DNA from 3 places in the Rhizobium sp. BK112 genome. Region 2 is predicted to be linked to each of the others. Evidence: riboswitches for the same ligand, from Rfam matches in the RefSeq annotation. Region 2 holds a riboswitch; each other region holds the start of a gene.

Region 1 (10,254 bases), on a different contig from region 2:
CGGTATCTCGGAAGGGAGGCGATGAGGTAGATCAGTACAATAGCATATTCGCACAAGCGAATTGGCCAAAATGACGAAATGCCAAAAAAGGTCCAAGCAAATCAGCAGATAAGCTGACCGCCATTGATCTCGATCACCTGGCCGGTGATGTAGCCCGAGAGGGAGGGAGCCGCCAGGAACAGATAGGCGGGAGCGCAATCCTCCGCCGTGCCGAGCCTTTGCAGGGGGATGGATTTTCTTGTCTGCTCCAGCTTTTCGCGGGAGGAATAGCGCTCATGGAAATCCGTCTCGATCGTTCCCGGTGACACGCAATTGACCCGGATTCCATCCGGTGCGAGCTCACGGGCAAGCGCCTTGGAATAGGTCGCAACGAAGGCTTTCGAGGCCGAATAGATCGAGGAACCGGGGCTGCCGCCGGTCAGCGCCGAAATCGAAACCGTGTTGACGACAGCGGCGCCTTCAGCCGCCTTTAATGCCGGCAACAGTGCACGTGTCAGCGCCACCACCGATGTCTGGTTGAGCCGCACGATCGCCTCATATTCTGCGTCGGTGAGCGTGGCCGCGGGAAACCGGCCAAGCATGGTGCCGGCATTGTTCACCAGCACATGCACCCTGTCGAAGAAGGCGAGAACGTCTTCGGCAAATTGCGCCGCCCCACCGGCCGCCGAGAAATCGGCGTGCAGCAGCAGCGCCCGTCTTTCGGATTCAGCCGTCAGCAGGAAATCCGGCAGCTCGCGTCCCGGCTTGCGCCCGGTATGGACGATCACTTTTGCGCCGCAGTCCAGGAACTGCCGGGCCACTTCGAGGCCGATGCCGCGGCCGGCGCCGGTCACGACGACATTGCGATTTTCGAACAGTCTGGGATGAAACACGAAGCCGTCCTCCTCGCGGACAGTGCCGCCGGTTGCGTCACTCGCCCTTAACATATGAGCGCGCCGACCGAAAGAAAGGCAGGTACCGATCTTTCCCGGGAGACGCAGCCAAGTCTCCCTCTGGGGAAGGGCTCTAGCTTTCGGTCTCCAGAAGCCGCGCACCCGACCCCTCTTTGCCGAGCCGATCGCAGGGATTGCGCAACGGACAGCTTTCGATCGACAGGCAGCCGCAGCCGATGCAGCCGGTCAGACGGTCGCGCAGCAGGCTCAGCCGCCTGATTCGCGCGTCGAGATCATCCTTCCAGCGCGCCGACAGCACCTGCCAGTCGGCGACGGTGGGCGTGCGTCCTTGCGGCAGCGACTCGAACGCCGCCTGGATTTCCGAAAGCGGAATGCCGACACGCTGCGCCACCTTGATGATGCCAAGCCGGCGCAGCACGTCACGGCCGTATCGCCGCTGGTTGCCGCGGGACCGGATGCTCGAGATCAGCCCCTTGGTCTCGTAGAAATGCAGCGCCGAGACGGCAAGGCCGCTGCGCTCCGCCACTTCGCCAACCGTCAGAAGTCTGCCGAGCGGCGTTGCAGGAATCGTATCCATCGGCTCTTGACCTCAATATTAGTTAAGGTTTTATAACCCGTGCTTCGATAATCGTAAAGTCCAATCGCGACAAGGAGCAACGCATGAAAACACCCACCAGGCTGGCGGTCATCTATGGCAGCACGAGAGAGGGCCGCATCTGCGACCGGGTGGTCAAATGGCTGACGCAGGAGCTCGTCCGCTTCCCGCAATTTGATATCGACATCATCGACCCGCTCGATTTCGCGCTGCCGGTAAGCCGTGACGTGGCACACCCCGAAATCGACAGGCTCGCCGGGCGGCTTGGCATGGCCGACGCCTTCATCATCGTCACCCCGGAATACAATCACAGCTTCACGGCCTCGCTGAAGTCGATCATCGATTTCTTCTTCGAGCCCTGGCAGGGCAAACCTGTCGCCTTCGTTTCCTATGGCGGCATATCGGGCGGCCTGCGCGCCGTCGAACAGCTGCGCCTCGTCTTTGCCGAACTCCACGCGGTCACGATCCGCGATTCGGTGAGCTTTACAGCACCTTGGAACCGCTTCGACACCGAGGGACGGCTCGACAATCCCACCGACGCGATGCGTCTGCTCGACCGGATGATGGCGAGGCTGGAATGGTGGACACGGGCGCTCGTCACTGCCCGCAGCGATTGCCCCTATGCCGACATCGCCGCCTGAGGCAGCAAGCTCCGGTTCCGTTCCCGGCAGGTACGGAACCTCGAGGGACACCCGGGCAGGACCTCCGTCCGGGTGTTCTCAACAGTAAGGCATATCAGGCGATACCGGGCATGGCAGGCTCATCCCGACCGCATGGACGGGTTCGCAACTTTGCAGTTGCGGGGAGAAAACCCCGGTGATAGTTTCCGCGCCATTAACGGGGGAGCTCCGTATTGCCGGGGCTGAGATGTGAGGTGCAAGCCTCTGGACCCTTCAAAGCTGATCTGGGTAATGCCAGCGGAGCGAGGTTCAGATGTTTTCAGGCGCACAAGTGTCACTCTATCCGATGTCCGGCGATTTCGTCGGCATCATTCTCGATGCCGTCAAGGCGCTCGATCCCTATCGCGACCGGCTGCGCATCGAGACCGATGACATCTCTACGCTGCTGGTCGGCCCGCCTGACATTCTTTTCGCCGCCATGCACGATCTTTTCGTCACCGCCGCAAAGACCGGCGAACATTGCGTGCTGTCCGCCGCCGTCTCACGCGGCTGCCCCGGTGAGCCCGACGAGGCCATCTGCGGCGTCAACCCCTCCTCCGGCCAGGCAGAGCCGCTTGCTGACCGTATAGCGGCCGCCCTTGCCGCCGTTGAAATCACCGCCGAGACCGGACAGCCGACCGCTGCCCAATTCTCGCTCTACGTCATGGGAACCGGCACCCATATGGACGAGATCTATGGCTGCATCGACTTTCTCAAACGCTCCGGCACTTTCGACCGCGCCAAGAATTTCTGCACCAGGCTTTCTGGCGATGCCGGCGCCGTCTTCGCAACCATTCGTGAGGCCTTCTATCGCTTCGGTGACCCCGAGGGGCATGTGACCCTCGATATCACGGTGTCAGCCAATACAGCGCCGCGCGTCTTTTCAGACGCGCAAAGGACGCTGTAACACTTTAAATTGCTGCATAATTTTATCCTTAAATCGATTCCGATTTAAGGAATTATGCAGTGCCCGACGAAAGCCTGAAATCGAACGCCGATGACACCGCTACCACCACTGGGTTCGCGCCTTGCCGCGCTCCGCGCCGCTCTCTACCGGGGCATACCTGCCCTGCTCGCCGGCTGCGCCTTTTTGGCGGCATGGGAACTCTATGTCGATCTTTCCGGGATCAAGCCCTCCATCCTGCCGGCGCCGTCGCGCATCGTCATCCAGGGCTGGCTGAACCGCGAGGCGCTGATATCAAACACCTGGCCGACGCTCGGCGCGACGCTTGGAGGTTTCGCGCTGTCGCTGGCTTTCGCCTTCGTAGCCTCGATCCTCATGGATTTCGTGCCCTTCATGCGCCGGGCATTGCTGCCGATCTTCATCGCCAGCCAGACCCTGCCGCTGGTGGCGATCGCGCCCCTCGTCGTCCTCTGGTTCGGCTTCGGCCTGCTGCCGAAAGTGTTGCTGGTGGCGCTCGTCACCTTCTTTCCGCTGCTCGTCGCCCTGCTGCAGGGCTATGAATCGACCGACCGCGACATCGCCGAATTGCTGAATTCGATGAAGGCGAGTCGCTGGCGGATTTTCTGCCTGGCCCGGCTTCCCTCCTCGCTGCCCTATTTCTTCGCCGGCCTCAGAATCTCGATCACCTATGCCGTCGTTGGCGCGATTTTTGCCGAATATGCCGGCGCCGCCCGCGGCCTCGGCATCTATATCCTCAACGCCAAGAACAATTTCCGTCCCGATCTCGTGCTCGCCGCCGTCGTCGTCAGCGCCGTGCTCACGCTCGGCCTCTTCGGGCTGACGCTGTTGATCCAGCGCCTCGTCATGCCCTGGCAGCCAACCGGGGAGCGGCGCCGATGAGCGATACAATGGTTGAACTCGGTAGTATCTCGAAGTCCTTCGACGGCATGAAGGTGCTGGGCGACATTTCGCTCGCCGTCGCAGACGGCGAGTTCGTTTCGATCGTCGGACCGTCCGGCTCCGGAAAATCGACGGTGCTGCGGCTGCTGACACAGGCGCTTCGACCCGATTCCGGCACCATGCTTTTCAACGGCGTGCCGCTGGAACAGGCACCGCATTCCTTCGCCTTCATGCCGCAGCGCGATGCGCTGATGCCCTGGCGCCGGATCATCGACAATGCGGCACTCGGCCTCGAGGTGAAAGGCATGAGCCGCCGCGCGGCCCGCGCCGCCGTCGCGCCTTTGTTCGAGAGCTTCGGCCTTTCCGGCTTCGAACACCACTATCCTTCCGAACTATCCGGCGGCATGCGCCAGCGCGCCGCACTGCTGCGCACCGTCGTCCAGACGCAGGACATGCTGCTGCTCGACGAGCCCTTCGGCGCGCTCGACGCGCTGACGCGCACGCAGATCCAGGAATGGCTGCAGGGCATGTGGACCGAGCACCGCTGGACGGCGCTGCTGATCACCCATGACGTTCGCGAGGCCGTGTTCCTCTCCGACCGGATCTACGTGCTTTCGGCCCGTCCGGCGCGTATCATCCGCGAATTCCGCGTTCCCCTGCCCCGTCCGAGAAGCATCGCCGACCTCGGCTCGCCGGCGGCCCAGGCGATCGAAACCGAAATCCTGCAAACCCTGCTTCATCCGCAAGAACAGGATGATTTTAGGCCGGTCGGCCCAAAATCTGAATCGCTGTTCTAATTTATAGAGTTAGAGCATGATGTCGTCCGAAACCGCCGACACTTTTCGGCATCATGCTCTAGAGACCTGAGGAGGTCACCATGCTGCTTCTCACCCGCCGCCAGACGATTTTCGCCGCCATCGCGGCAAGCCTTGCCGGCCGCACCGCCTTCGCCCAATCGGCGCCCGCAAAGGTTCGCATCGCGCTCGACTGGACGCCCAACACCAACCATATCGGCATCTATGTCGCCAAGGCGAAGGGCTTCTACGCCGATGCCGGACTCGATGTCGAGATCCTTCCCTTCACCGATACCAGCGCCGGAACACTGGTGTCGAACGGCGTTGCCGATTTCGGCATCAGCAGTGAGATCGAGACCCTCACGCAGCGCGCCGGCGGCGGTGACGTGAAGATGGTCTACGGCGTCGTCCAGACAGAAACCGCACGCCTGATCTTCAAGGGCGGACGCGACGACATCAAGAGCCCGAAAGACCTCGACGGCAAGACCTATGGCGGCTTTGGCGGCACCTGGGAGAGCGCGCTGATCTCCGCAATGATCCGCAATGACGGCGGCAAGGGCGACGTCAAGACCGTCACCCTCGGCACCTCCGCTTACGAGGCGCTGGACAATGGCTCGATCGATTTCACGCTGGAGATCTACACCTGGGAAGGCATAGCCGCCGAACTGGAGAACCGGAAGATCGGCCGCTTCCACTATTCCGATTATGGCATTCCGGACGAGCAGACGACGGTCATCGTCTCCAGCGACGCCTATCTCTCGGCAAACCGGGAACACGCCCGCGCCTTCATCCAGGCCACGCGCCAGGGTTATGCCTATTCCGTCGACCATCCCGACGAAGCCTGCGATCTGCTGATCTCTGGAAGCAATGGCGCACTGATGAATACGGAACTGGTAAAGGCGTCTCAGAAGGCATTGATCGAGGGGCACTTCCTGAAATCCGAGGCCGGCGTGATCGGTAAGCTCGATCCGGCAAAGGCCGAAGCCCTCGGCGGCTTCCTGCTCGAGAATGGGATTCTGGTCGACGCCAATGGCGCCGCACTCAAGGAGAAGCCGGACTTTTCCACCTATTATACCAACGAACTTCTCGACTGAGCCCAACGCCTGCCTTGCCCGTCGCGGCTTTCCGCTGCAAAGTCCGAGACCCGGAGCATGATGTCGTGCGAAAACCGCTCACACTTTTCGGCATCATGCTTTAGAGCGCCGCGCGTCCTTTCGGATGCGCAAAGGACGCTCTAACACTTAGAATTTAGGCATCGTGCTTTCCGAAAATCGATTCCGATTTTCGGGCCGATGCGCTAGGCAAGGCGGGGGATAGGATGCGACAACAGGAGAGACTGGCCGGAGCGGACTTTCTGCGCGCGACGGCCTGTCTGCTGGTGCTTGCCCACCACTTCGCGCTGCGGCTGGATATGCGCAGAATCCCCGACGAACTCGGACCGACCGCACATGTCCTCCGCTTCGGCAATTTCGGCGTTGCCGTGTTCTTTGTGCTCAGCGGCTTTCTTCTTGCCCATCCCTTCTGGCGCGCGCTCGACGCGGGCAGCAACCTGCCGAGCCTGCGGCATTACACGATCCGCAGGGCAGCGCGCATCGCTCCGGGCTTCTGGGTTGCCGCCACCATCAGCTTCGCCCTCAGCCTGACGCTGCTTGCCCTGCCGCTGACACCGGAGCTTGCACTCCGCTATGTCTCCGGGCTGCTGTTCATGAGCCAGTGGCACTGGCGCACCTTCTTTCCTGTCGAAGCCGACGGGCCGCTCTGGTCCATTCCCTTCGAGGTCACCAGCTATGTGCTCCTGCCGGTCTGCTTTCTCCTGCTGTTTCGTTTGCCCATCCTGAGACAACGCCCGCTGCTTGCGCGCTTCGCCTGGCTATGCGTCATCACAGGCGTACTCCTGGCCCATCTGCTGATCCTCACCCTGTTTCCGCTCGGCGACATCGGACGCGGTTGGCAGTACGGCCTGCAGGGTGGGGCGAAGGAATGGATGCCGAGATATAATCCGATCGGCTTCTTCGCCGTCTTCGCGCTCGGTGCGCTCGCCGCCGGCCTCGAGACCATGCTCCCACGAAGACGCTCTTCCTGGTTCGATGCCGCAGCGCTTCTCGCCCTCGCCATTGCCGGCTACCGCCTCGTGATATCGCCCGGCGGCTCCGCCGAGGGTTACGGCTGGCTCGAAATCCCCTATGGCTTTCCGGTCTTCCCGCTGGCGGTCGGGGCGGCCCTCGTTTCGCTCAGCCATTCGCAACGGTTGGGCAGGCTGCTCGACAACGCGCCTGTCCGCTACGTCGCGAAGATCTCCTTCGGCATCTATATCTGGCAGGAGATTATCCTGCTATTGATCCAGAAGCTCGACCCGGGCTCGTTCGGCGCTTCCTCGGAAAATGTTGTGACCGGCTGGCTGCAGTCTTGCGGACTGGCGGCAGCGCTTATCCTTCTGGTAGCAAGCCTCAGCTACCATCTGCTGGAGAAACCGGCGATCGATTTCGGAAACCGGCTGACAGCTCGCCAATCCAATCGGGCTACTCCTTTCAAAGTATAAGTTTCCGGATAGCGCAACTACAGGCATTAAGGTTAACGCGAAATACTCCCATTTTTGGTGTCTTTAGGGTTACGGAATTCTTATTTATACCGATGACAAACGATACGTGACCATGTATCTGTCTCCTTGCTGTTCAGTATCGCATCTAAACTTGTGGACCTTGCGTAATGAATGCTTTTACTTCGAAGACGAATTCACGCTTCGATCCGTCTCAGCGTCAGGACAAAACCAAGACCCTGGTTATCGCGAACTCCAATATTCGCCAGCCGGATAGCTTTTCCCCTGTCGAAAGAAAAATGGCTGTGCGACTGAGCGTGAAGCGGTTGATCGACATCGTCGCCTCACTCAGCGCCCTCGTCGTGCTGGCGCCGATTTTTCTGGCAATCGCTCTTTTCATCAAACTCGATGATGGCGGTCCGGTGTTTTTCCGCCAAATCCGCTGGGGGCTGAACGGCCGGAAGATCACGATCTTCAAATTCCGATCGATGCGCGCGGAAGCTTGTGATCCCAGCGGCGTTCAACAGACCGTCAAGGGTGACAGCCGAGTGACCGGCATCGGCGCGGTGCTCCGCAAGACCAATATCGACGAGCTGCCGCAGCTCTTCAATGTCATCAGGGGCGACATGTCGCTGGTCGGCCCGCGCTGCCATGCCATCAACATGCGGGCAGCCGGCCGGCTCTACGAAGAACTGGTGCCGGACTATCATCACCGCCACATCATGCGTCCCGGCATCACCGGTCTTGCGCAGACGCGCGGCTGGCGCGGCCCGACGGCGCGACGGCTGGAAGCCCGCGCCCGCATTGCCTGCGATATCTATTATGTCAGGAATTTCAGCCTGCTGCTCGACTTGAAGATATTGTTCAAGACGATTGCCATCGAGCTACGCGGCGGCACCGGCTTCTGAGCCGAAGCCGGCCACTCGGTACACATCGGCAAAGCGGCCCCATCGGGCCGCTTCTTCATTTCAAGCCGCCCGCGCTATCGCGACAGCTGAACAGGCACAAAAAAGGGCGGCTGTTGCAGCCGCCCTTGATCGTCGCAGTCGATGGCGATCAATCCTGTTGGACGATGCCGCTCAGATGCGTCAGTTCCATGATGAAATGCTCGAGCTTCGACTTGTGCTCGTGCAGCTCGGCATGCTCGAGCTCCTGGCGGGCAGCCTCGATGCGGCGGGTCAGCTCGTCCTTGTGGAGTTCCTCGACCGGAACCGCGGATTCGGCAAGCAATGTGCAACCGGTCGGCAGGATATCGGCAAAACCGCCGAACACCACATAGTCCTGCTTCTTGCCGGAGGCCGAACGCACGCTCACGACACCCGGCTTGATCGTCGTCATCGTCGGCGCATGATTCGCCATGACCGTCATCTCGCCTTCAGTCGCGGGAATGACCACCTCGGTCACCATCTCCGACAACAGCAGACGCTCCGGCGAAACGAGCTCAAAGTTGAAATTGTCAGCCATCAGTGACTTACCTTCTCGGCTATGGCTTTCGCATCTTGCAATTTGGTCCCGCAGAACGGGCAGTGCATTATCGCTTGGTCGAGATAACCGAGGCCTTCCTCGCTCTGGACCAGACCCACCACCATCATCAGCACGCCGTTATCGGCGCGATAGATAGTCGGCGCGGCTGGTTCCGGAAGATCCGCCACGACCCCTTTCAGGGAGTCGCAGCAGAATATCTCGTCCAGCGCGTCGCTCATTAAGCAGCTGTGAGCTTCTTGGCCTTTTCGACCGCTTCTTCCATCGATCCGACCATATAGAAGGCAGATTCCGGCAGGTGATCATATTCGCCGTTAACGAGGCCCTTGAAGCCCTTGATCGTATCTTCGAGAGCAACGAGCTTGCCCGGCGAGCCGGTGAAGACTTCGGCGACGAAGAACGGCTGCGACAGGAAACGCTCGATCTTGCGGGCCCGGGCAACCGCGATCTTGTCCTCTTCGGACAGTTCATCCATGCCAAGGATCGCGATGATGTCCTGCAAGGCCTTGTAACGCTGCAGCGTCGACTGGACCTTGCGGGCGACTTCGTAATGCTCTTCGCCGACGACCAGAGGGTCGAGCATGCGCGAGGTGGAGTCGAGCGGATCGACGGCCGGATAGATGCCCTTTTCGGCGATCGAGCGCGACAGAACCGTCGTTGCGTCAAGGTGCGCGAACGAGGTTGCCGGAGCCGGGTCGGTCAAGTCGTCGGCCGGGACGTAAATGGCCTGGACCGAGGTAATCGAGCCGGTCGTCGTCGTGGTGATGCGCTCCTGCATCTGGCCCATGTCGGTTGCGAGCGTCGGCTGATAGCCGACGGCCGACGGAATGCGGCCGAGCAGAGCCGACACTTCGGAACCTGCCTGCGTGAAGCGGAAGATGTTGTCGACGAAGAACAGAACGTCCTGGCCCTGGTCGCGGAAATGTTCAGCGACCGTCAGGCCGGTCAGGGCGACACGGGCGCGGGCGCCCGGCGGTTCGTTCATCTGGCCGTAAACCAGCGCAGCCTTCGAACCTTCGCCGCCGCCATGCTTGTTGACGTTCGATTCGATCATTTCGTGATAGAGGTCGTTGCCTTCGCGGGTACGTTCACCGACGCCCGCAAAAACCGAATAACCACCATGCGCCTTGGCGACGTTGTTGATCAGTTCCATGATCAAAACGGTCTTGCCGACGCCAGCGCCGCCGAACAGGCCGATCTTGCCGCCGCGTGCATAGGGAGCGAGAAGGTCAACGACCTTGATGCCGGTGACGAGAATCTGCGATTCCGTCGACTGCTCGACATAGGACGGCGCATCCTGGTGGATGGCGCGCTTGTGAGCGGTGACCAGCGGACCGGCTTCGTCGACCGGCTCGCCGATGACGTTCATGATGCGGCCGAGCGTCTCGTTGCCAACCGGAACCATGATCGGAGCGCCGGTATCGGCGACTTCCTGGCCGCGCACGAGACCGTCGCTCGAATCCATCGCGATGGTACGGACGACGTTTTCGC
Region 2 (10,254 bases):
AAACGGATATTGACGTCCTGGCCGTTCATCAGCCGCACCAACCCTTCGGCGGTCGAGCCCTTCTTGAGCGCCGTCGCCGTCTTCGTATCCAGCGCCAGCTGCGCCCAGCATCCGGCCTGGTTGCAATTGCGGTAGTCAAGTTTCGCAACGGGCTTGCCGTCGGCCTTGATCGACAGGCCCGAGGGCAGGAAGACGTTGAGCGGCAGCAGAGCGGTCAGCGTCAGCCCCGGCTTGCCTTTCTCGCCCTTGCCCTTCTCGCCCCCGCCCTTCTCGCCCTTGCCTTGGGACCCGGCCGGCGCAGCTGCGATCGCCAGCGTCAGGACATTGACGTTCTCGCCATCTTTGGCGACTTGCGCGATCTGGGCGACTTCGCAGGCCTCGGTGCCTTCAGAACCCGAGCAGCGATAATACCAGTCGTCGAATTTCTGGGATTTTATCGGCGGCGCCTGCACCTGCCCCGCTCCCTGATCGGCAGGAACAGCAGATTGCGAAAAAGAAGGATTCGCCCAAGCGATGAATATCAGAACGGAGGCGACTGTCTGGAGGCCCCACTTCATATCGGCTTTCAAAAATTTTCTCATTGAAAATACAACTTCAGGAAGATTTTATTGGCGTGTAAAGTCATATCGCTACAATCCATCGTTTGGTCAACCTAAGCGTGTCAGCACGGTAAAGTTTCCGTTAGATATTTACTTCGCGTTCTGGGAGTTTGATTCCACGCCCTGGGAGAGGCTTACCGCAACGAAATCGCCACCAAATCTCGACAGCCGGAATAAAACTGAATGGCGAGGCGATGAGACGACACGCAACTTACGCGAAGCTGTTCTCGTGCTCGGCTACATTGAAAAATTCCATCGATGAACGGATAGGATGAATAACTTCGCGCTATTCCAAATGCAGAAAAGTCTTGGGAAGATGAACTTCATTCTTTCAAAGAAAAGACTGCTTTCCCGCATCAGCACCCTCACCAATGCTGGCAGCCAACCCCTCACAAAGACGAAGATGTATTTTAGAAATTGATTGCACCCACGGTTGCTGCGGTTATTCCTTTTGAAAAAGGAGAGGATAGCCGCATGGCGAAAAGGCAAGGACTCGGCCAACCCGGAAGAGAACCGGCAGACGACTTTCGGGAAAACCTGGTCAAGACCCGAATCGGCGGCGATCTCTCGTCCTTCATGAAAGGCGATCCCGACCCATAAATCATCCATAGCCATCGCGCGCCGCGTCGGTCGCATGATTGTCATTTTCGAGGTGACATCAGCCCCGTTCTCTGCGAAAAGAAACGCGATGAGAGACAGGGGCGTTCGTCGACAGACGGGCTGAGAAGCACCCTTCGAACCTGAACCGGATAATGCCGGCGGAGGGAGTCGCTCGGGGTCGCGGCATCGCCCGCACGAACCGCCCCGTGGCCGCCCCCGCCTGAAAGGGGCCATATGCAGACCAAGACCACACCCGGAGCGATGCTGAAGGCGATGCGCGAGAAGCCGCCGCTCGTTCAGTGCATCACCAATTACGTCGCCATGAACATCGCCGCAAATGTTCTGCTTGCCGCGGGCGCCTCGCCCGCCATGGTGCATGCCGCGGAAGAAGCCGGCGAATTCGCCGGGATCGCCAGTGCGCTGACCATCAATATCGGCACGCTGTCGACGCAATGGATCGACGGCATGCAGGCGGCGGCGAAGACGGCGGCCTCGGCCGGCAAGCCCTGGGTGCTCGACCCGGTCGCCCATTATGCAACGGCCTTCCGCCGCAACGCCGTCGCCGATCTCCTGGCGCTGCATCCGACCATCATCCGCGGCAACGCTTCCGAAATCATCGCGCTGGCCGGTGGAGAGAGCCGCGGCCAGGGCGTCGACAGCCGCGACCCGGTCGAGCAGGCGGAAGGTTCGGCGCGATGGCTCGCCGAGCGTCAGCGGGCGGTCGTCGCCGTGACCGGCGCCGTGGATTTCGTCACCGACGGCGAGCGGGCCGTGCGCATCGAAGGCGGATCGGCCTTGATGCCGCAAGTCACCGCGCTCGGCTGCTCGCTCACCTGCCTCGTCGGCGCCTTTGCGGCAACGGCGCCCGAGGACATTTTCGGCGCCACGGTCGCCGCCCTTTCGACCTTCGCCATCGCCGGCGAAGACGCGACACTCGGCGCCGCCGGCCCCGGCTCCTTCTCCTGGCGCTTCCTCGATGCGCTGGCAGCGCTCGACGCCGAAACGCTTGACGCCAGGGCGAGGATATCGGCGGCATGAAGGCTTTCGACCTTTCGCTCTATCTCGTCCTCGACCCCGATCTCTGCGCGGGGATCGGCATGGTGGAAACGGCGCGCCTTGCCGTTGCCGGCGGCGCGACGATGGTGCAACTGCGTGACAAACATGCCGGCACCGCCGGGATGATCGAGACCGGTCGCGCCTTGAAACAGGCGCTTGTCGGGACCGGCGCCCTGCTCGTCGTCAACGACGATGTCGAGGCGGCAATCGCCATCGGCGCCGACGGTCTGCATATCGGCCAGGAGGATATGGACGCGCGCACGGCGCGGACGATGATCGGCCCTGCCATGATCCTTGGCCTCTCGGTCGAGACCGCGGCGCTTGCCGCCGCCGTCGATCCGGATCTGGTCGATTATACCGGCGTCGGGCCGGTGTTTGCGACGCCGACCAAGGCCGATCACAAGCAGCCGATCGGTTTTGACGGTCTTGCCACGCTGGTAAAGGCCTCGCCGGTGCCGTCGGTTGCGATCGGCGGCCTCAAGGCGGATCATGTCGCCCAAGTATTTGCTGCGGGCGCCAAGGGCCTTGCCGTCGTCTCCGCCATCTGCGGTACGCCGGATCCCGAAGCGGCCACGCGCCGCATCGCCGCAGAAATTCGAAAGGCCCGCGCATGATCCGCAACGTTCTCTCCATCGCCGGCTCCGATCCCTCGGGCGGCGCCGGCATCCAGGCCGATCTCAAGGCCTTTTCCGCCCGCGGCGTCTACGGCATGGCGGTGCTGACCGCGCTGACGGCGCAGAACACCCAAGGCGTCAGCGGCGTGCATCTGGTGCCGCCGCAATTCGTCGCCGACCAGATCAATGCCGTCTTTGCCGATGTGCGCGTCGATGCCGTCAAGATCGGCATGATCGCCAATGCCGGCATCGCCGATGCCGTTGCCGGTGCACTGACTGACCACCGCGACATTCCGATCGTCATCGACCCGGTGATGATCGCCAAGGGTGGCGCCGCCTTGCTCGCGCCTGAGGCGGTCGACGTGCTGACCCGCCGGCTGCTGCCGCTTGCGACACTCCTGACCCCGAACTTGCCGGAAGCGGCCGCACTGCTGCACCAGCCGGTGGCGACAAACCGAGCCGAGATGGCGGCGCAGGCCGAACATCTGCGGGCGTTTGGCCCGGCCGCAGTGCTGGTCAAGGGCGGCCATCTCGATAGCGACGAAAGTCCTGACGTCCTTGCCACCGCCGCTGGCCTGCACTGGTTCGAAGCCATGCGCGTGCCGACCAAGAACACGCACGGCACCGGCTGCACGCTCTCCAGCGCGCTGGCCGCCGAACTTGCCAAGGGCGCCTCGGCGCGGGAGGCGGTCGCCATCGCAAAGCAATATCTCGCCGGCGCGGTCGCGGCAGCCGGAAGCCTCACCGTCGGCTCCGGCCACGGTCCGGTGCAGCATTTTCATGCGCTGTGGAAAGACGGCGAATAAGCGCTCGCTCGGCATAGATGCAGCCAATCGAAACGGCCCGGCCCTCCCGGGCCGTTTTTTCGTTCCGCAGCTACTTTGCGTTGAAACCGCAGTTGCAGTGCGGGCAGTCCCTTTGACCTTCTGAAAAACCTTGTTGACAAGCCCGGTCAGATGGCCAAATCTATAACACTAAAAGGGGATACATTCCGCAATAAAGGAATAACTGGAGGAGTGACAGGTGCCAGACCTGCTTGTGAGCTTGTATTCCGCTGAGCTCGCCGACCTGAAACGGAAAGCCGATGATGTCGGCATCTCCATCCGTCCGGCCCTCCCCCCGGAACTGCATCTTATCATCAGCTGGGTTCGCGAACGGTTCAGCGAGAACTGGGCGAGCGAAGTCGCCGTCGCCTTCTCCCGCCAGCCGGTTGCCTGCCTGATCGCCGTCGACGGCGGCAAGCTGCTCGGCTTTGCCTGCTATGACACGACGGCGCGCGGCTTCTTCGGCCCGACCGGCGTCGACCCGGAAGCGCGCGGCAAAGGTATCGGGCTCGCCCTCTTCTCCGCCTGCCTGCAGACGATGAAGACGCTCGGCCACGCCTATGCCTTCATCGGCGATGCCGGGCCAGTCGATTTCTACGCCAAGACCGCAGGCGCAACCATCATCCCCGCCCCCGACAAGGGCATCTACGAAGGCATGCTGAGAAGCACGCCGAAATGACCATCTGATCCCGGAGCTACAGAATTGTCCTCGACCCCGCTCGCCCTTTTCGTCGGCCTTCCCACTCCCACGATTTCGGATGATGAATTCGCCCTTTTTCGCGACGCCAATCCGCTCGGCCTGTTCGTCGGCCGGCGCAATCAGCGCGAGCCGGAGCAGACCAAGCGGCTGATCGCCCGCTTCCGCGAAGCCGTCGGCCGCGACGACGCACCTGTCTTCACCGACCAGGAAGGCGGCCGCGTTCAGCATCTCGATGCCGGCCCCTGGCCGCTCTTTCGCAGCTTCGGCCAGTTTGCCGAACTTGCGCGCCGCGATTTCGATCTCGGCAAAAAAGCACTGCGCCTTTCCTCCCAGGCCATGGGCGCGATGATGACGGAACTCGGCCTTTCCAGCGGCTGCTCGCCCGTTCTCGACCTCGTCTTCGAGACGACGAGCGCGGTCATCGGCGCCCGCTCCTTCGGCCCTGATCCCGATTTCATCGCGGCCCTCGGCCGCGAGGTGGTCGATGGCCTGCTCGAGACCGGCAATATCCCCGTCATCAAGCACATTCCCGGCCATGGCCGTGCGACGCTCGACTCCCACAAGGAGCGGCCGGTGGTCGACGCCAGCCGCGAGACGCTCACCGCGACCGATTTCAAACCCTTCGTCGCGCTGAAGGATACGCCTTGGGCGATGGTCGCCCATGTCGTCTACTCGGCCTATGACGCGGAGCTGCCGGCGTCCGTCTCGCCCATCATGCACGACGTGATCCGCAAGGACATGGGCTATGAGGGCGTGCTGATATCAGACTGCATCTTCATGGAGTCGCTCTCCGGTACCTTGCCGGAACGCGTCAAACAGGTGCTCGACGCAGGCTTCGACATCGCGCTCCACAGCCACGGCGACATTCCGGAAAGCGAAGCTGCCGCCAAGGCCGCCCGTCCGCTGACGGAAGCCGCCCTCAAGCGGATCGTCGCCGGCAAGGCGCGCCTCGGCAATCTCAAAGTCGATGTCCGCGCCGCCCACGCAGAAGTCGAAGACATGTTTGCCAGCGCGCTGGTCTCCTGACCGGCCCGTCAACTCTCACCGCATAAGAAAAGGGGAATAAAACATGAAAAAATATCTTCTTGCCGCCGCCGCGCTGACGCTGCTTTCGGGATCGGCCATGGCGCAGACGATTCTGACGGCGAATATCGAACCGGCGACGACCTGGGTTCGCAACTTCAACCCATTCAACCAGACCTCATCGCGCCAGTCGACGCTCGACTTCATCTACGAGCCGCTGGTTATTTTCAACCGCTTCGACAGCAACAAGCCGGTCTATCGCCTGGCCGAAAGTTTCAAGCTCTCCGACGATCTGAAGAGCATCGAGTTCAAGCTGCGCCCGAACCTGAAATGGTCTGACGGTAAGCCGCTGACCGCAGCCGACGTCAAGTTCACCTATGATTACCTGAAGAAGTTCCCGGCGCTCGACTTCGTCAGCATCTGGACCTTCATCACCGATGTGCAGGCGGTCGACGCCCAGACGGTGCGCTTCACGCTCGCCAATCCGAGCTCGCTCGCCGCCGAGCAGATCTCGCAATTGCCGATCGTCCCGGAACATGTCTGGAAGGATGTCGCCGATCCCGTCACCTTCGCCAACGAAACCCCGGTCGGCAGTGGCCCGCTGACGGAAGTGCCGCGCTTTACCGGCCAGACCTACGACCAGTGCCGCAACCCAAACTACTGGGACAACGAGCACCTGAAGGTCGATTGCATGCGCTTCCCGCAGCTTGCCGACAACAACCAGATGCTGACCGCGACAGCCGACGGCACGCTTGACTGGGGTGTCTCCTTCATTCCCGATATCGACAATGTCTATGTCTCCAAGGATCCGGCGCATTTCCACTATTGGTATTCGCCGAGCAGCATGGTCGCCTTCCTCTTCAACTTGGAAACGGCGAACGAGAACAACAAGAAGGCCTTCAACGATCTGAAGTTCCGCCGGGCTGTCAGCATGGCGCTCGACCGCAAGACGATGATCGACGTCGCCGGCTACGGCTATCCGACGCTGAACGAAGATCCTGGACTGATGGGCGAGCTTTACAAGAGCTGGGCGGACCCGTCCGTCAAGGCCGACTTCGGCAAGTTCGCAACCTATGATGCCGATGCCGCCAAGGCCCTGCTCGACGAGGCGGGCTACAAGGATAAGGACGGCGACGGCTTCCGCGACAATCCCGACGGCACGAAGATTTCCTTCTCGATCATCGTCCCCAGCGCCTGGACCGACTGGATCGACACCGTCAACCTCGCCGTCGAGGGCATGCAGGCAGTCGGCATCGACGCCAAGATCGAAACGCCTGAGGAAGCCGTCTGGACCGGCAACCTCATCAACGGCACCTTCGATGCGGCGATCAACAGCCTGCCGGCATCGGCCTCGCCCTACTATCCTTACAAGCGTGCCTTCAGCGCTTCGGACAAGGGCAAGACCCGCTTCACCGCGCAGCGCTGGTTCAACCCGGAGGTCGAGAAACTCGTCACCGAGTTCACCCAGACCGCCGACCTTGCCAAGCAGAAGGAAGCGATGAACAAGGCGCAGCGCATCGTCGCCGAAAACATGCCGATGATTCCGGTGTTCAACAATCCGAACTGGTATCAGTACAACACCAAGCGCTTCACCGGGTGGTCGACCAAGGAAAACCCCTTCGTCAATCCGTCGATCTCGCGGACCAATCCGGCACGCCTCTTGAACCTGCTCGCTCTCGAGCCGGTCAAGTAAGCATCATGATCTCCGGAAGCGGCGTAGAAAACGCCGCTTCCGCGACGACGGAGTTCCCATGGCTTTCCTGCTTCGCCGCCTCGTCTTCTACATGGCAGCCTTCATCGCGGCAGCGACGATCAATTTCTTCCTGCCCCGGCTGATGCCGGGCGATCCCGTGCAGATCATGTTCTCCAGCGCCGGCACCGAATTGCCGCCGGAAAGCCTGCAGGCGCTGAAGCTCACTTTCGGCTTCGTCGACGGTCCGCTCTGGCAGCAGTACCTCACCTATCTCGGCAGCATCTTCACCGGCGATCTCGGCCGTTCGATCAAATATTTCCCGCTGCCGGTGACGTCGGTGCTCGGCCATGCCCTCCTCTGGACCGTCGGCCTGATGGGAACGGCGACGATTTTCAGCTTCGCGCTCGGCACCTTCCTCGGCATCGTCGCCGCCTGGCGGCGCGGCAGCAGGTTCGATGTCGTCGTCTCGGTAGGCGCGATCTTCGCCACCTCGGTACCGGCCGTCGTCACCTCGCTGATCGTGCTCTTCATTTTCGGCTTCACGCTCGGCTGGTTTCCGAACGGTTATGCCGCCGATCCCTCACTCGATCCGGCCTTCAGCTTGCAATATATCGGCAGCGTCGCCTATCACGGCATCCTGCCGATGGTGACGCTCTGCACCGTGCTGATCGGCGGTTTCACCGTCACCATGCGCAACAACATGATCAACCTGCTCGGTGAGGACTATATCGTCATGGCCCGGGCCAAGGGTCTTTCCAACCGGCATGTGATGCTCTGGTACGCGGCGCGCAACGCCCTGCTGCCAACCGTCTCCAGCCTTGCCATCGCGATCGGCACCATCCTTGGCGGCTCGCTTGTGACGGAGGTCGTCTACAACTATCCCGGCCTCGGCAACATTCTCTACCAAGCAATCCTCGCCCGCGATTATCCCGTCATCCAGGGCCAGCTTCTGATCATGACCGCGACCATGCTGATTGCCAATTTCATCGTCGACGTCAGCTATATCTTGCTCGACCCGCGGCTAAAGGGAGCATGAGATGAAGACCCTGCTTCGAAACCGCAAGGCGCTGGTTGGCCTCGTCATCATCGCCCTCATCGTCATCGTCGCGATCGCCGCGCCGCTGCTCACGCAATACGATCCCGCCGCCCGCACCGGCCGGCCGCATCAGCCGCCGTCGCTCGACCACATCCTCGGCACGACCCGCATCGGCCAGGATGTTTTCGCCCGGCTGATCTACGGCGCCCGTACTTCGCTTGCTGTCGGCTTCGGCGCCGGCCTGCTGATCACCCTCGTCGGCACCGCGCTCGGCATCATCTCCGGCTATCGCGGCGGCAGGACCGACGAGATCATCAGCTTCTTCACCAACATGGTGCTGGTCGTGCCCAACCTGCCGCTGCTCTTGGTGCTCGCCGCCTTCATCGGCCAGGCAAGCCCCCTCGTCATCGCCCTTATCCTCGGCGCCACCTCCTGGGCCTGGGGCGCCCGCGTCACCCGCGCCGAAACGCTCTCCGTCAAGCAGAAGGATTTCGTCAAATCGGCCGAGATGATGGGTGAGCCGCAATGGCGCATCATGACATTCGAGATCTTCCCCAACGTGATTTCAATCGTCGGCATCAATTTCATCGGCAGCGTCATCTTCGCAATCATCACCGAGGCGACACTGGAGTTCCTCGGCCTCGGCGATCCCCGAGCCATCTCCTGGGGCACGATGCTCTATAATGCGCAGAAGGCTTCAGCCCTTTCGGTCGGCGCCTGGTGGGATATTCTCACCCCCTGCTTCGCGCTCGCCTTCCTTGGCATCGGCATGTCGCTGTTGAACTTCGCCGTCGACGAGATCGCCAATCCGCGACTGCGCACCGGCAATCACCTGAAGCGCTGGTCCCTGCTCGTTCGTTCCGGGGAGGGCCGCCTGTGACGCAGCCGCTGCTTTCGGTGAGGAACCTCACCATCGACTATATCGGCGAGGAGAAGGATTTCCGCGCCGTCAACGATGTCAGCTTCGACGTCGCGCCCGGCGAGGTGTTCGGCCTTGCCGGCGAATCCGGCTGCGGCAAGAGCACCATCGCTTTTGCCATCAGCCGCCTGCACAAGCCGCCGGCGCTGATCCGCAAGGAGAGCCGCATCCTGCTCGACGGCCGCGATGTGCTCGGCCTCGACCGGCAGGCGCTCAGCGCCTTCCGCTGGCGCGATGTCGCCATGGTCTTCCAGAGCGCCATGAACTCGCTGAACCCGGTGCTGCGCATCGAGGCGCAGTTCTATGACATGCTGCGCACCCACAAAGGCATGAGCCGTGCGGCGGCCCGCGAGCGTACCGCCGAGATGCTGACGCTCGTCGACATCGCGCCGGACCGCATGCGCGACTATCCGCACCAATTCTCCGGCGGCATGCGCCAGCGCATCGTCATCGCCATCTGCATGGCGCTCGATCCGAAACTCGTCGTCATGGACGAGCCGACGACGGCGCTCGACGTCGTCGTCCAACGCGAGATCCTGCAGCGCATCAACGAACTGCGCCGCCGCTTCGGCTTTTCCGTGCTGTTCATCACCCATGATCTCGGGCTGATGGTGCAGTTCTGCGACCGCATCGGCATCATGCTGTCAGGCCGGCTGGTGGAGCAGAACACGGCCGAGGCGATCTACAGGACGCCCAGGCATGACTACACGAAAAAGCTCTGGGCCTCCTTCCCGTCGCTGCATGGAGGAGTGCTGTTATGACGGATGCCATTCTCGCACTCGATCAGGTGAGCAAGACCTTCGGCCATGGCTCCGGGGCCGTGCATGCGGCACGCGCCATCTCGTTTTCCCTGCATGCCGGCCGCGCATTGGCACTCGTCGGCGAATCCGGCAGCGGCAAGACCACCTGCGCCCGCATGGCGATGCGCGAATATCTGCCGACATCCGGCCGGATCCTCTACAAGGGCCGGCCGGTCGAGGCGGCGAAATCCGCCGAGATCGCCCGCTACCGCCGTTCGGTGCAGATGATCTTCCAGGACCCCTTCGCCTCGCTGAACCCGGCCCATACCATCGCCCATCATCTCCGGCGGCCGCTGAAGCTGCATCGTCCTGACATCAAGGGAACTGAGATCGACGCGACAGTCCGCGAATTGCTGCAGCGCGTCAGGCTCGATCCCGATCTCGTCGCGC
Region 3 (10,254 bases), on a different contig from region 2:
TCCATCACTGTTGCCGCATGCGACGGTCTCCCGATCCCCGCATCCACGATCAGCGGTATGTCCGGAAAGGCGCTCCGCATGGCGGTGAGCGCGGAAGGGTTGCGCGGACCGGCCGCAGAACCGATCGGCGCGCACCAGGGCATCAAGACCCGGCATCCGACGGAGACCAGCTTTTCACCCACCACCAGATCGTCCGTCGTATAGGGAAATACGCAAAACCCTTCCGCACAAAGAATGCGTGCGGCTTCGACCAGTTCGAACACATCCGGCTGGAGACTGTCGTGATGGCCGATCACCTCGAGCTTGATCCAGTCGGTACCGAATATCTCACGCGCCATCTTGGCGGTCAGGATCGCTTCCGACGCGCTGTGACATCCCGCGGTATTTGGCAGGACGCGGACCGCGAGCTGGCGGATGAGTTCGAAGAAGGCTCCACCCGTCTTTCCGCCGGCCGTTTCGCGGCGAAGCGAGACCGTGACGATCTCCGCGCCGGACCGGCTGACCGCCTCGGCAAGGACGGCCGGCGACGGATAACGCGCGGTACCGAGCAGAAGTCGCGAAGACAATGCAGCATCATAAAGAGAAAGCATGGATCAACCTCCCTGCATCGGGGACAGGATTTCGATACGGTCACCATCGTCGAGCCGGTGATCGGCTCGGTCCTCGCGATGCACGAGATCTCCGTTGACGGCGGTTGCCAGCCAGTCGCCCTCGTATTCCAGAACATGAAGGAGTTCGGCCAGGGTTACGGCCTCGCAGACCTGGGTTTCGCCATTGATTATCAGTTTCATGAGGTTAGCCTTTCAGAAGTGAATGCCGCTGGAGGAGAATATCGGCGGCCCGCACCGCCATGGCGGGCGCCAGCAGGAAGCCATGCCGATGCATGCCGGCGATCGCGAGCCCCTCCTCCGTCTCGATGACTTGCGGAATGTTGTCGGCAAACGCCGGACGTATGCCAGTCCCGGTCTCGACAACGCGTGCCTCGCCAAACGCCGGATGCAGCGCATAGGCCGCGTTCAGGAATTCCATGAGCGAACGCGCGGTAATCGGTCCGTCATCGTCAGCCTCGATCATCGTCGCCCCGACCATGAAACGGTGATCGTCGCGGGGCACGATGTAGATCGGATGGCGGGGATGCAGCATCCTGACCGGCCTGGAAAGGGTAATATCCGCAGTTTCCAGATAGAGCATTTCGCCTCGCACGCCGCGCAGGCCGGAAAGTCGCGGTATCGCCGCCGGCCCGGTGCAATCGAGCACGCCGGCAAACCGCCGGTCCTGCGGCTGGCATCCGCCGAAATGGAAGACGACGCCACGCTCGCGGAGCGTGCCGGCTAGTCTGGCCAGTGCGCGGCGTGGATCGAGATGCGCTTCCTGCTCGAAGAAAAGAGCCTTTTCGAAGCGGCCGGCTAGTGCAGGCTCGAGGTCGGCCACACCCTTGCGATCGATCCAGACATGACCGGTGGTGCGCGCGGCAAACCGGACGAGATCCGGAAGGTCGCGCGGCTGCGCCACGACGAGAGTACCGCGGCGACGAACCTCGCCGGGCACGGCCTCCTCCCACCATCCGGCCGCGCCCAGGCCCAATGTCAGGACAATCTCTTCGGCCGCCTCCCGTTCGCAATAGGGCGCGAGCATTCCTCCAGCAAAGTGCGAGGCGCCAAGTCCCGCCGCGCCGGCTTTTTCGATCACCTCAACCGAAAAGCCCCGCCTGACGAGCTCATGGGCCATCGCGAGGCCGGCAACGCCGGCCCCTTTGACGAGAAACGTAGACATTATGCGTTACCCGGAAGGTCTTCGACCGGCATATAAAGATCGCCGCCATCGCGGTATTTGGCAGCCATGGCTTGCAAGCCCTCCTTCTGCGCTTCGGCGCGGATATCGTGCGAAATCCGCATCGAGCAGAATTTGGGGCCGCACATGGAGCAGAAATGCGCCACCTTATGCGCCTCCTTCGGCAGCGTTTCGTCGTGGAAGGAACGGGCGGTTTCCGGATCGAGCGAGAGGTTGAACTGGTCCTCCCATCGGAACTCGAAACGGGCGCGCGACAACGCATCGTCGCGCACCCGCGCCGCCGGATGGCCCTTGGCGAGATCGGCGGCATGTGCCGCGATCTTATAGGTGATGACGCCCACCTTGACGTCGTTGCGGTCCGGCAGGCCGAGATGTTCCTTGGGCGTCACGTAGCAGAGCATGGCGGTGCCGAACCAGCCGATCATCGCAGCCCCGATGCCGGATGTGATGTGGTCATAGCCCGGCGCGATATCGGTGGTTAGCGGTCCGAGCGTATAAAAAGGCGCCTCGCCGCAAACCGCGAGCTGCTTGTCCATGTTTTCCTTGATCTTGTGCATCGGCACATGGCCGGGACCTTCGATCATCACCTGGCAATCCTTCGCCCAGGCGATTTTCGTTAACTCGCCGAGCGTTTCCAGTTCTGCGAACTGCGCCGCATCGTTGGCATCAGCGATCGATCCCGGGCGCAGGCCATCACCGAGCGAGAAGGAAACGTCGTAAGCGCGGCAGATGTCGCAGATCTCCTCGAAATGCTCGTAAAGAAAACTCTCCCTGTGGTGGTGCAGACACCACTTGGCCATGATCGAGCCGCCGCGGGAAACGATGCCGGTGACGCGATTGACGGTCAGCGGAATATAGGCGAGCCGCACGCCGGCATGGATGGTGAAATAGTCGACGCCCTGCTCGGCCTGTTCGATCAGCGTATCGCGATAGACCTCCCAGGTGAGGTCCTCGGCAATGCCGTTCACCTTTTCGAGTGCCTGGTAGAGCGGCACGGTACCGATCGGCACCGGCGAATTGCGGATGATCCATTCGCGGATATTGTGGATGTTTCGGCCGGTCGACAGGTCCATGACGGTGTCGGCACCCCAGCGGATCGCCCAGACCATCTTCTCCACTTCTTCCGCCATGGACGAGGTAACAGCCGAATTGCCGATATTGGCATTGATCTTTACCAGGAAGTTCCGGCCGATGATCATCGGTTCGGATTCTGGATGGTTGATATTGGCGGGAATGATCGCTCGGCCTTCCGCGACTTCCCGACGGACGAAATCCGGTGTCACGAAATCCGGGATATGGGCGCCAAAACTTTCGCCGTCGCGGATGAGAGCTTCCTTGGCCGCCTGTCGGCCGAGGTTTTCGCGAATGGCGATGAATTCCATTTCCGGCGTGACGATGCCGGCCCGCGCATAAGCGAGCTGGGTAACGGCCCTCCCCGCCTTCGCCTTGAAAGGCTGGCTGCGAACGGGGAATTCCGGCGTCAGCCTGTCGCCTGAAACAAAGCCGTTATCCTCCGGCCTGACGATGCGGCCCCCGTAGGATTCAACATCACCGCGAGCAAGAACCCAGCTTTCGCGCAGGCGTGGCAGGCCTGCATCAATGCGGATTTCGGCACTTTCTGCGGTGTAGGGACCCGAAGAATCGTAGACAGTGACTGGCGGTTCGCCAGAGGTCGGATGCAGTGCGATCTGACGCATCGGTACGCGGATATCCGGATGAATGGTGCCTGCTTTCAGGACTTTCGCGGAGGCGGGAAGCGGACCTGTGGTGACGACCGGAGTGAGTTTGGTGGCTGCAATATTCATGGTTCGAGGCTCCAAGTTTTGACGTTTGGAGACCCAGTTCCAGTGTTGGAATGATGAAAAAACGCCGTGGATTCCGAAGGCCGGATACCCGCCCTCGCTGCCGCAGCGCCCGCACCGTCCCTACGCCAGTATGAACTGGATCAGGTTCAACGGGTCACTGCGCCTCGGGCGGCCAAAGCCGATCCGACCAGCAGTATCTCAGCCCCTTGGCGGGACCCCCCTGGTGAATAGGGCTAAGCTATTGTGAGAAATGCCGCTCCGTCAAGCCCTTAGGGCACCATTCAGAACCCATATCCCGACCGCTTGAGTTCTGTTCATCGCGCCGCTGGGCTGACTGGCTTCGTGGAGTTTAGCGAATAGTGGCATGCTCAGCGCCGGCCCAATTCCCCGCCAGAACCTCCAGGAACGCAAAGCAATCGCCAACGGCTCGGTGCTCATCCGCTGTCACCCGACCACCCCTAGCGGCACCACTTTCGCCGGCGACAATAGAATGCCCTCGAAAAGCCAACTTGCGCATGGCGTCCCTCGCCAAAGCTGCGCAAACCAGACTCTTTTTCATTGCTCATCCCGTCAATGATCGGGAAAAGGGCAATAAGATCAATAATTAGACAGTATGATCAGTTTTTAATCAAAAATCAAAAAGCTCATCATTATGGCAGAATTTGCGGTTTATTTGGCCGAATATGAAACATCAGGTCTCTTGCCTCGTGACGGTATTGCAAGTGTAATTCTCCTCGTCTGATCGGCGCTTCCGGCGGGGTCAGACCAGCAAACAGCAGCGGAGCCGCCTTTTCAGCCCGGTCATTTGGCCGAGACGGCGGAGGCGTGCTCGGACGGCAAGGGGATGAGGCATGACAAAGCTTGCGACGACAATTCTGACCGGGTTTCTCGGGACCGGCAAGACCACGCTTCTCAATCACCTGCTCACCTCAATCGAAAACGAGAGCGTAGCGGTGATCGTCAACGAATTTGGGGAGGTCGGCATCGATGGAAAGCTCGTGGTGCCGACGGCGGACGAGGTCATCGAGCTGAACAATGGCTGCATCTGCTGCACTGTCAGGGGCGATCTCATCGCCGCGATCGGCGAACTGCTGCGCTCCGGACGGCCAATCGACCGCATCATCATCGAGACTTCGGGTCTTGCCGATCCGGCGCCGGTCATCCAGTCCTTCCTGCTCGACGAAACGCTCGCCAGGCGGCTGCAGCTTGATGCGATCGTGACCGTCGTCGATGCCCGCCATATGAAGCAACAGCTCTCTCAGGACGAGGCGAGGGAGCAGATCAGCTTTGCCGACGTGCTGCTGCTCAACAAGATCGACCTGGAGAGCGCCGAGGACCTTGCCGCCACCGAGCAGCAATTGCGCGGGATCAATCCGCTTGCCCGGATCATCCGGACGAGGGATTGCAAGGTCGAGCTCTCCGCGGTGCTCGACGTCGGCGCCTTCGACCTCAAGAACATCCTGTCTATCGACCCCGATATTCTCAAGGACCATGAACACGAGCACGACCAGAGCATCGGTTGCGTGGCGATCCAGGACTTCGGCCCGCTCGATCCAGCGGCGCTGAACGTCTGGCTCAATCGCCTGGCTCAGGAGATCGGCACGGACCTCTTCCGCATGAAGGGCGTGCTGAATCTCCACGGCGAGCAGCGCCGCTATGTCTTTCACGGCGTGCACATGACGCTTGAAGGACGCCCCGGAAAGGCCTGGGGGCCTTCGGAAAAGCGGCTCAACGAAATCGTCTTCATCGGCAGGAACCTCGACGACGCGATGCTTCGAGACGGCTTCATGAGCTGCCTCAGCCAGCAGCGCGCGCTGGCATCCTGATGCGCATCCGCCCAACCCCTCAACAAGGAGACAGACCCATGCCCCCGCTCGTTGCCGCAATGATCAGCCTCGGTGTGCTCGGCGCCATCGACACCTATATCACCGCGACGATATTTCCCGTTCCCGTGTGGGTCACCTTCATCGCCTGGGCGTCGTTCTTCGCCTGCGGCGGCGGAAACCAGGGGCTGGTCAAATCGATCGTTTCCAACTGGACCGGCATCGGCATCGCCTCGATCACGCTGCTGATCATCCAGTATGGCCCGGCCCACCCGATCTTTGCGGCGATCCTGGTCGGCGCCGGCACCTCAGCAATGATCCTGGCCTCGGCCATCCCGATCTTGAACTTTCCGCCGGCGATCGTCTTCGGCTTCGCCTCTCTCGTCGGCACCAGCGCGGCGACGGACACGACGATCGTCACCTCAGGTCTCAATCATCCGACCCTCGTCGCCATGGCCGCGATGCTGCTCGGCGGCGTCTTCGGCCTGCTCTCGGAAATCGGAACCCAGCTTCTGGCCGGCAAAAAATCCGCGACCGCCTGAGCGTCATCGTCACCATTCACCATAAAGGAAGATCCCATGAAACTTCAGCATTATCTTGGCGGCCTTGAGGGGCTGGGGCCCGTGAGCACGGAAACGCGCGTTTTCGTCGAAGTCTGGGAAACCAGGATCTTCGGCATCCATACGGCGATGATGGCGCTGTCGCCGCAGCTTCCGCTTCCCGAGACGCCATCGACGTTCAAGACCATCTGGACCTGGGCGGACCTCAGGAAAGGGGCGGAGTCCCTCAATCCGTTCGATTATTTCAGGTTTCGCTATTACGAGAAGTGGCTCGGCGGAATATCGGGATACTTCATCGACAACGGCTATATCACGGCAGAAGAGCTCGATGCGCTGACGGGGGAATATTACAACGCGCCGTCGAAGCCGCTGCACGAGGCCGGCGATGAGGCGATCGACCGGCGCGTCGTGCAATATCTAGTCGAAGGCGACAGCCCCAAGCGCGACGTCGGCGTGACCTTCGAATTCAAAGTCGGCGATACGGTGGCGATCCGCGATGTGCCGACCGTCGAGCATACGAGGCTGCCCGGTTTCCTCCGCAACAAGTTCGGAACGATCGAGACCGTCTATGACGGGGCTTACACCTATCTCTGCGACACCGGCCCCGACGGCGTCGGCGCGGCGATGCCGGTCTACTGCGTTCGCTTCGAACCGAGTGACCTCTGGCCCGATAATGCCGAGAAGAATTTCAGCCTCTATGCCGATCTCTACGCCCACTATGTCGAGGCACCGGAAGCCGGCGAAGCCTCCAAGGCCGCCTGAGACGCACACCAGTCGCCGCCATTCCAGTCAAGGAGCCACAACAATGATGGACCGTTTTCACTATCGCCAGGACCGGGAAGCCTACAGCGCTGCCCGCGTCAAAGCCCTGGAAGCCCTGCTGATCAAAAAGGGCGTGATCACCGACAAAACCGTCGATACAGTCCTCGATTTCTTCGAGACAAAGATGGGGCCGTTCAACGGCGCCAAGATCGTCGCGCGCGCCTGGGTCGACCCGGCGTTCAAGGACAGGCTCGTCGCCGACACGCCGAAGGCCATCGCCGAACTTCAGTTGCCCGAGGGCATGGCGGGCGCCGAGGGCGAACACATGCGCGCGGTGGCCAACGCCCCCCATGTCCATAACCTCATCATCTGCACGCTTTGCTCCTGCTATCCGTGGCCGGTGCTCGGCCTGCCGCCCTACTGGTACAAGGACCCGACCTTCCGCAGCCGTGCCGCCCGCGAGCCGCGCGCCGTACTGACGGAGTTCGGGCTGGCGGTTCCCGATGCGGTCGAGATCAAGGTCTGGGATTCCAGCGCCCAGATCCGCTGGTTCGTCGTGCCGGAACGCCCGGCCGGCACGGACGGGCTTTCCGAAGCGGAACTCGAGGCCCTGGTCACGCCCGAAGCGATGATGGGTGTCGCCGTCGCCAGGGCAGCGTGAGGAGGGGACATGCTGACGCAATTCGAGCATTTCGCCGTCACCGAGATGATGGGCAGCACCGACAACCCGCCGCGGGCGAACGGCTCGCTCTGCTTCGGCAGCGAGTGGGAGCGAAAGGCCTTCGGCATGGCGCTTGCGCTCGCCAAGGACGGCTTCTTCGAATGGGACGACTTCCGCGACGAGCTGATCAGCACGATCAGCGCCTGGGAAGCGGCCCATCCAGTCGATCGATCCTCCTGGAATTATTATGACCATTTCCTGGCCGCCCTCGAAAAGGCCGTGGCGAAATCCGGCGTCATCGACGCAGACGAGATCAAGGCCGCCTTCGCGGCCTGATCACCATAGAGCGCCGCGCGTCCCGCAGGACGCGCCAAGGACGTTCTATCACTTTGAATTGGCGCATGGTCCTTTCCGAAATCGATTCCGATTTCGGGGTTATGCGCTGGCCCTTCAGTCAACATGTTATCGGCGCCAAAGGCGCCATGTCGAAAGGTTTTCCGATGTCCACGCCCTATATCGTCTCATCCTCGGCACCTGTTGCCACCGCTTCCGCCACGAGGCTGCTTCAGTCGGCGATTGCCGCCTGCGTTGGCCTCATGATCGTCGGCTTTGTCGGCTTCTCGCATATCGAAATCGTCCACAATGCTGCGCATGACTCGCGCCACGCCAACGCGTTTCCGTGCCACTGAGAGGAGAATGACAATGTCGCTGTTTCGCTCGATCGTCTTCACCGCGGTGCTCGTCGGCAGTATCGTCGGAACCGCTGTCACGGCCGTCCAGTTCTTCGGCACGAGCCAGCTCATCGCCAAGGCTGAAGTCTACGAGAAAGCGGGTGAGGCACTGCCGGCGGCAGGCGCCGCAGCCGCTGTTCCCGCCGGACACGATCATGGGGCGATGGCCGCTCATGACCATGAAGAGGGAGGTTGGGAGCCGGCCGACGGCGTCGAACGGACGGCCTTCACGCTGGCCGCCAACATTCTCACTGCCATCGGCTATGCGCTGGCGCTGACCGGGCTGATCTCGATGCGCGGCAAGGCGCTCGGCTGGCGCGAAGGGCTGATGTGGGGGCTGGCGGGTTTTGCCTGCGTGATGATCGCGCCGTTGCTGGGATTGCCGCCCGAACTGCCGGGCACGCCATCCGCGCCGCTTGCCGACCGGCAGGTCTGGTGGATAGCGACGGCGGCTGCGACGGCTTGCGGCCTCGCCCTGATCGCCTTTCACAGGAAGCCGTGGACGGCGGTCGCCGCCATCGTGCTGATCGCGGCTCCGCATGTGATCGGTGCGCCAGCCGCGCCAGAGGGCCGGCATGCGCTGGCTCCGGAAGCGCTCGAACATCAGTTCATCGCCGCCGCAGCCATGACCAGCCTCGTCTTCTGGGCGCTGCTCGGATCGCTGACGGGCACGTTCTTCCGGCGTTTCGAGGCATAGGGTGGAAGAGTTGCACCTGACATGGCGCGAGGATATCGACTCGCTGCAGTTTGACGCCGGCAACGGCGGCCACTGTTTCGTCCACCGGTTTGCGCTGCGGACATTGCTCGGCGCCAGGCCTTCGCCGGACGAATGCCTCGCCTTCGCCAGGCGGAACGCCCCTGCGTTGCTCAGTGCCGCCCGGCAGAGGATCGAGGCCAGCGAGGCACCGGCAAAGCGGAATTTTCATCTCGACAGCCGGCAGATCCGCCGCAGCCTTTCGTAAGCTGGCAGGCTAATTGCATGAATTGAACATGCGGGCGTTTCCGGATCCGCATCGCAACAGGGGTCAAGGCAATGCGCATTGTTATTCTTTCCCCGCCCGGGGTCCAGTCTCTGGATATCGTCGGCCCCGCCGAGGTCTTCTGGGAAGCCGCCCAAAGGCTTGGCGACACGGATGCATACGACATACAGATCATGTCGACAGGAGCGGCGTCCGTCAACGGAACGGGCAAACTCCGGTTCCTCGCCGACCGGACGATCTTCGACCCGGACGAGCCGATCGACACACTGCTTGTCGCTGGCGATCCGTCGTTCCAGACGATCGATCCCGAGGTTATCGCGTGGCTGCAGCGGCGGGTGCCGACGGTCCGGCGCTTCGGGTCGATCTGTACCGGCGTGTTCCTGTTGGCGGCTGCGGGGCTGCTCGACGGAAAGAACGTAACGACGCATTGGGAATGTGCCGGCAAGTTCGCCAGGGACTTTCCGGCAATCGATCTCGATCCCGATGCGATCTATATTCGCGACGGTGCACTCATAACGGCTGCGGGCGTCACATCGGGCATCGATCTGGCGCTCTCGCTGGTCGAAGAAGATCACGGGCGCGATGTCGCGATGATCGTTGCCCGCTACATGGTGATGTTCATGAAGCGTCCAGGCGGACAATCGCAGTTCAGCGCCCATCTCGTCGGCCAGATGTCGGAAACGACGCTGATCCAAAAGGCGCAGGAATATGTGCTGGCAAACCTCGGCGCTTCGCTCGCTGTAGATGATCTGGCGCAGAAAATCGGCATGAGCAAACGCAATTTCGCCCGGGTGTTCCGCCGCGAGCTCGGCATGACGCCAGCGGACTTCGTCACGGCGGCGCGAACCGACGCTGCCCGCCGTCTGCTGGAGGATACCGCCCAGCCGCTGCAGAAGATCGCCGCCATGTGCGGCTTTAGCGACGTCAATGCGATGCGCCGCGCCTTTGCGCGAACGATCGGAGTGAGCCCAAACCACTATCGTGGCCGCTTTCAACGTTCCGCGCCTGCCGGTATCGAACGATCCAAGTATATGGTTTATGAGACCCGCCAGCCGCGCCGACAGGAGCTGCGATTGTAATGGACGTTCATGCCCTGATCCCCGAAAACTGAAGGGGGACTCAGGTCAGAGGAAAATCCCGG

The links. A riboswitch is a leader RNA that binds a small molecule or an ion and turns the genes downstream of it on or off. The one in region 2 is predicted to bind thiamine pyrophosphate.
Region 1: another riboswitch for thiamine pyrophosphate. It lies ahead of FHT75_RS25735 (YkoF family thiamine/hydroxymethylpyrimidine-binding protein); the one in region 2 lies ahead of thiM (hydroxyethylthiazole kinase).
Region 3: another riboswitch for thiamine pyrophosphate. It lies ahead of thiC (phosphomethylpyrimidine synthase ThiC); the one in region 2 lies ahead of thiM (hydroxyethylthiazole kinase).

Annotation. Positions count from the first base shown of each region.
Region 1 is NZ_JACHYZ010000010.1:246,368-256,621, reverse strand. It holds gene FHT75_RS25750 (SDR family NAD(P)-dependent oxidoreductase) at 102-926, opposite strand; gene soxR (redox-sensitive transcriptional activator SoxR) at 1,006-1,470, opposite strand; gene FHT75_RS25740 (NADPH-dependent FMN reductase) at 1,554-2,129, shown strand; TPP riboswitch at 2,318-2,431, shown strand; gene FHT75_RS25735 (YkoF family thiamine/hydroxymethylpyrimidine-binding protein) at 2,422-3,054, shown strand; gene FHT75_RS25730 (ABC transporter permease) at 3,145-3,951, shown strand; gene FHT75_RS25725 (ABC transporter ATP-binding protein) at 3,948-4,748, shown strand; gene FHT75_RS25720 (ABC transporter substrate-binding protein) at 4,829-5,839, shown strand; gene FHT75_RS25715 (acyltransferase family protein) at 6,064-7,284, shown strand; gene FHT75_RS25710 (sugar transferase) at 7,452-8,189, shown strand; gene FHT75_RS25705 (F0F1 ATP synthase subunit epsilon) at 8,338-8,745, opposite strand; gene FHT75_RS25700 (hypothetical protein) at 8,745-8,984, opposite strand; gene atpD (F0F1 ATP synthase subunit beta) at 8,984-10,254, opposite strand, start outside.
Region 2 is NZ_JACHYZ010000003.1:359,988-370,241, forward strand. It holds gene FHT75_RS11125 (invasion associated locus B family protein) at 1-581, opposite strand, end outside; gene FHT75_RS11130 (hypothetical protein) at 837-1,214, opposite strand; TPP riboswitch at 1,287-1,383, shown strand; gene thiM (hydroxyethylthiazole kinase) at 1,434-2,237, shown strand; gene thiE (thiamine phosphate synthase) at 2,234-2,869, shown strand; gene thiD (bifunctional hydroxymethylpyrimidine kinase/phosphomethylpyrimidine kinase) at 2,866-3,675, shown strand; gene FHT75_RS11150 (GNAT family N-acetyltransferase) at 3,893-4,372, shown strand; gene FHT75_RS11155 (glycoside hydrolase family 3 N-terminal domain-containing protein) at 4,397-5,419, shown strand; gene FHT75_RS11160 (ABC transporter substrate-binding protein) at 5,463-7,109, shown strand; gene FHT75_RS11165 (ABC transporter permease) at 7,168-8,145, shown strand; gene FHT75_RS11170 (ABC transporter permease) at 8,147-9,025, shown strand; gene FHT75_RS11175 (ABC transporter ATP-binding protein) at 9,022-9,825, shown strand; gene FHT75_RS11180 (ABC transporter ATP-binding protein) at 9,822-10,254, shown strand, end outside.
Region 3 is NZ_JACHYZ010000016.1:76,285-86,538, reverse strand. It holds gene FHT75_RS30890 (thiazole synthase) at 1-590, opposite strand, end outside; gene thiS (sulfur carrier protein ThiS) at 594-791, opposite strand; gene thiO (glycine oxidase ThiO) at 796-1,773, opposite strand; gene thiC (phosphomethylpyrimidine synthase ThiC) at 1,773-3,596, opposite strand; TPP riboswitch at 3,696-3,828, opposite strand; gene FHT75_RS30870 (CobW family GTP-binding protein) at 4,448-5,422, shown strand; gene FHT75_RS30865 (DUF1097 domain-containing protein) at 5,461-5,961, shown strand; gene nthB (nitrile hydratase subunit beta) at 5,998-6,741, shown strand; gene nthA (nitrile hydratase subunit alpha) at 6,785-7,402, shown strand; gene FHT75_RS30850 (nitrile hydratase accessory protein) at 7,412-7,738, shown strand; gene FHT75_RS30845 (CbtB domain-containing protein) at 7,903-8,091, shown strand; gene FHT75_RS30840 (CbtA family protein) at 8,105-8,830, shown strand; gene FHT75_RS30835 (hypothetical protein) at 8,832-9,095, shown strand; gene FHT75_RS30830 (GlxA family transcriptional regulator) at 9,167-10,192, shown strand.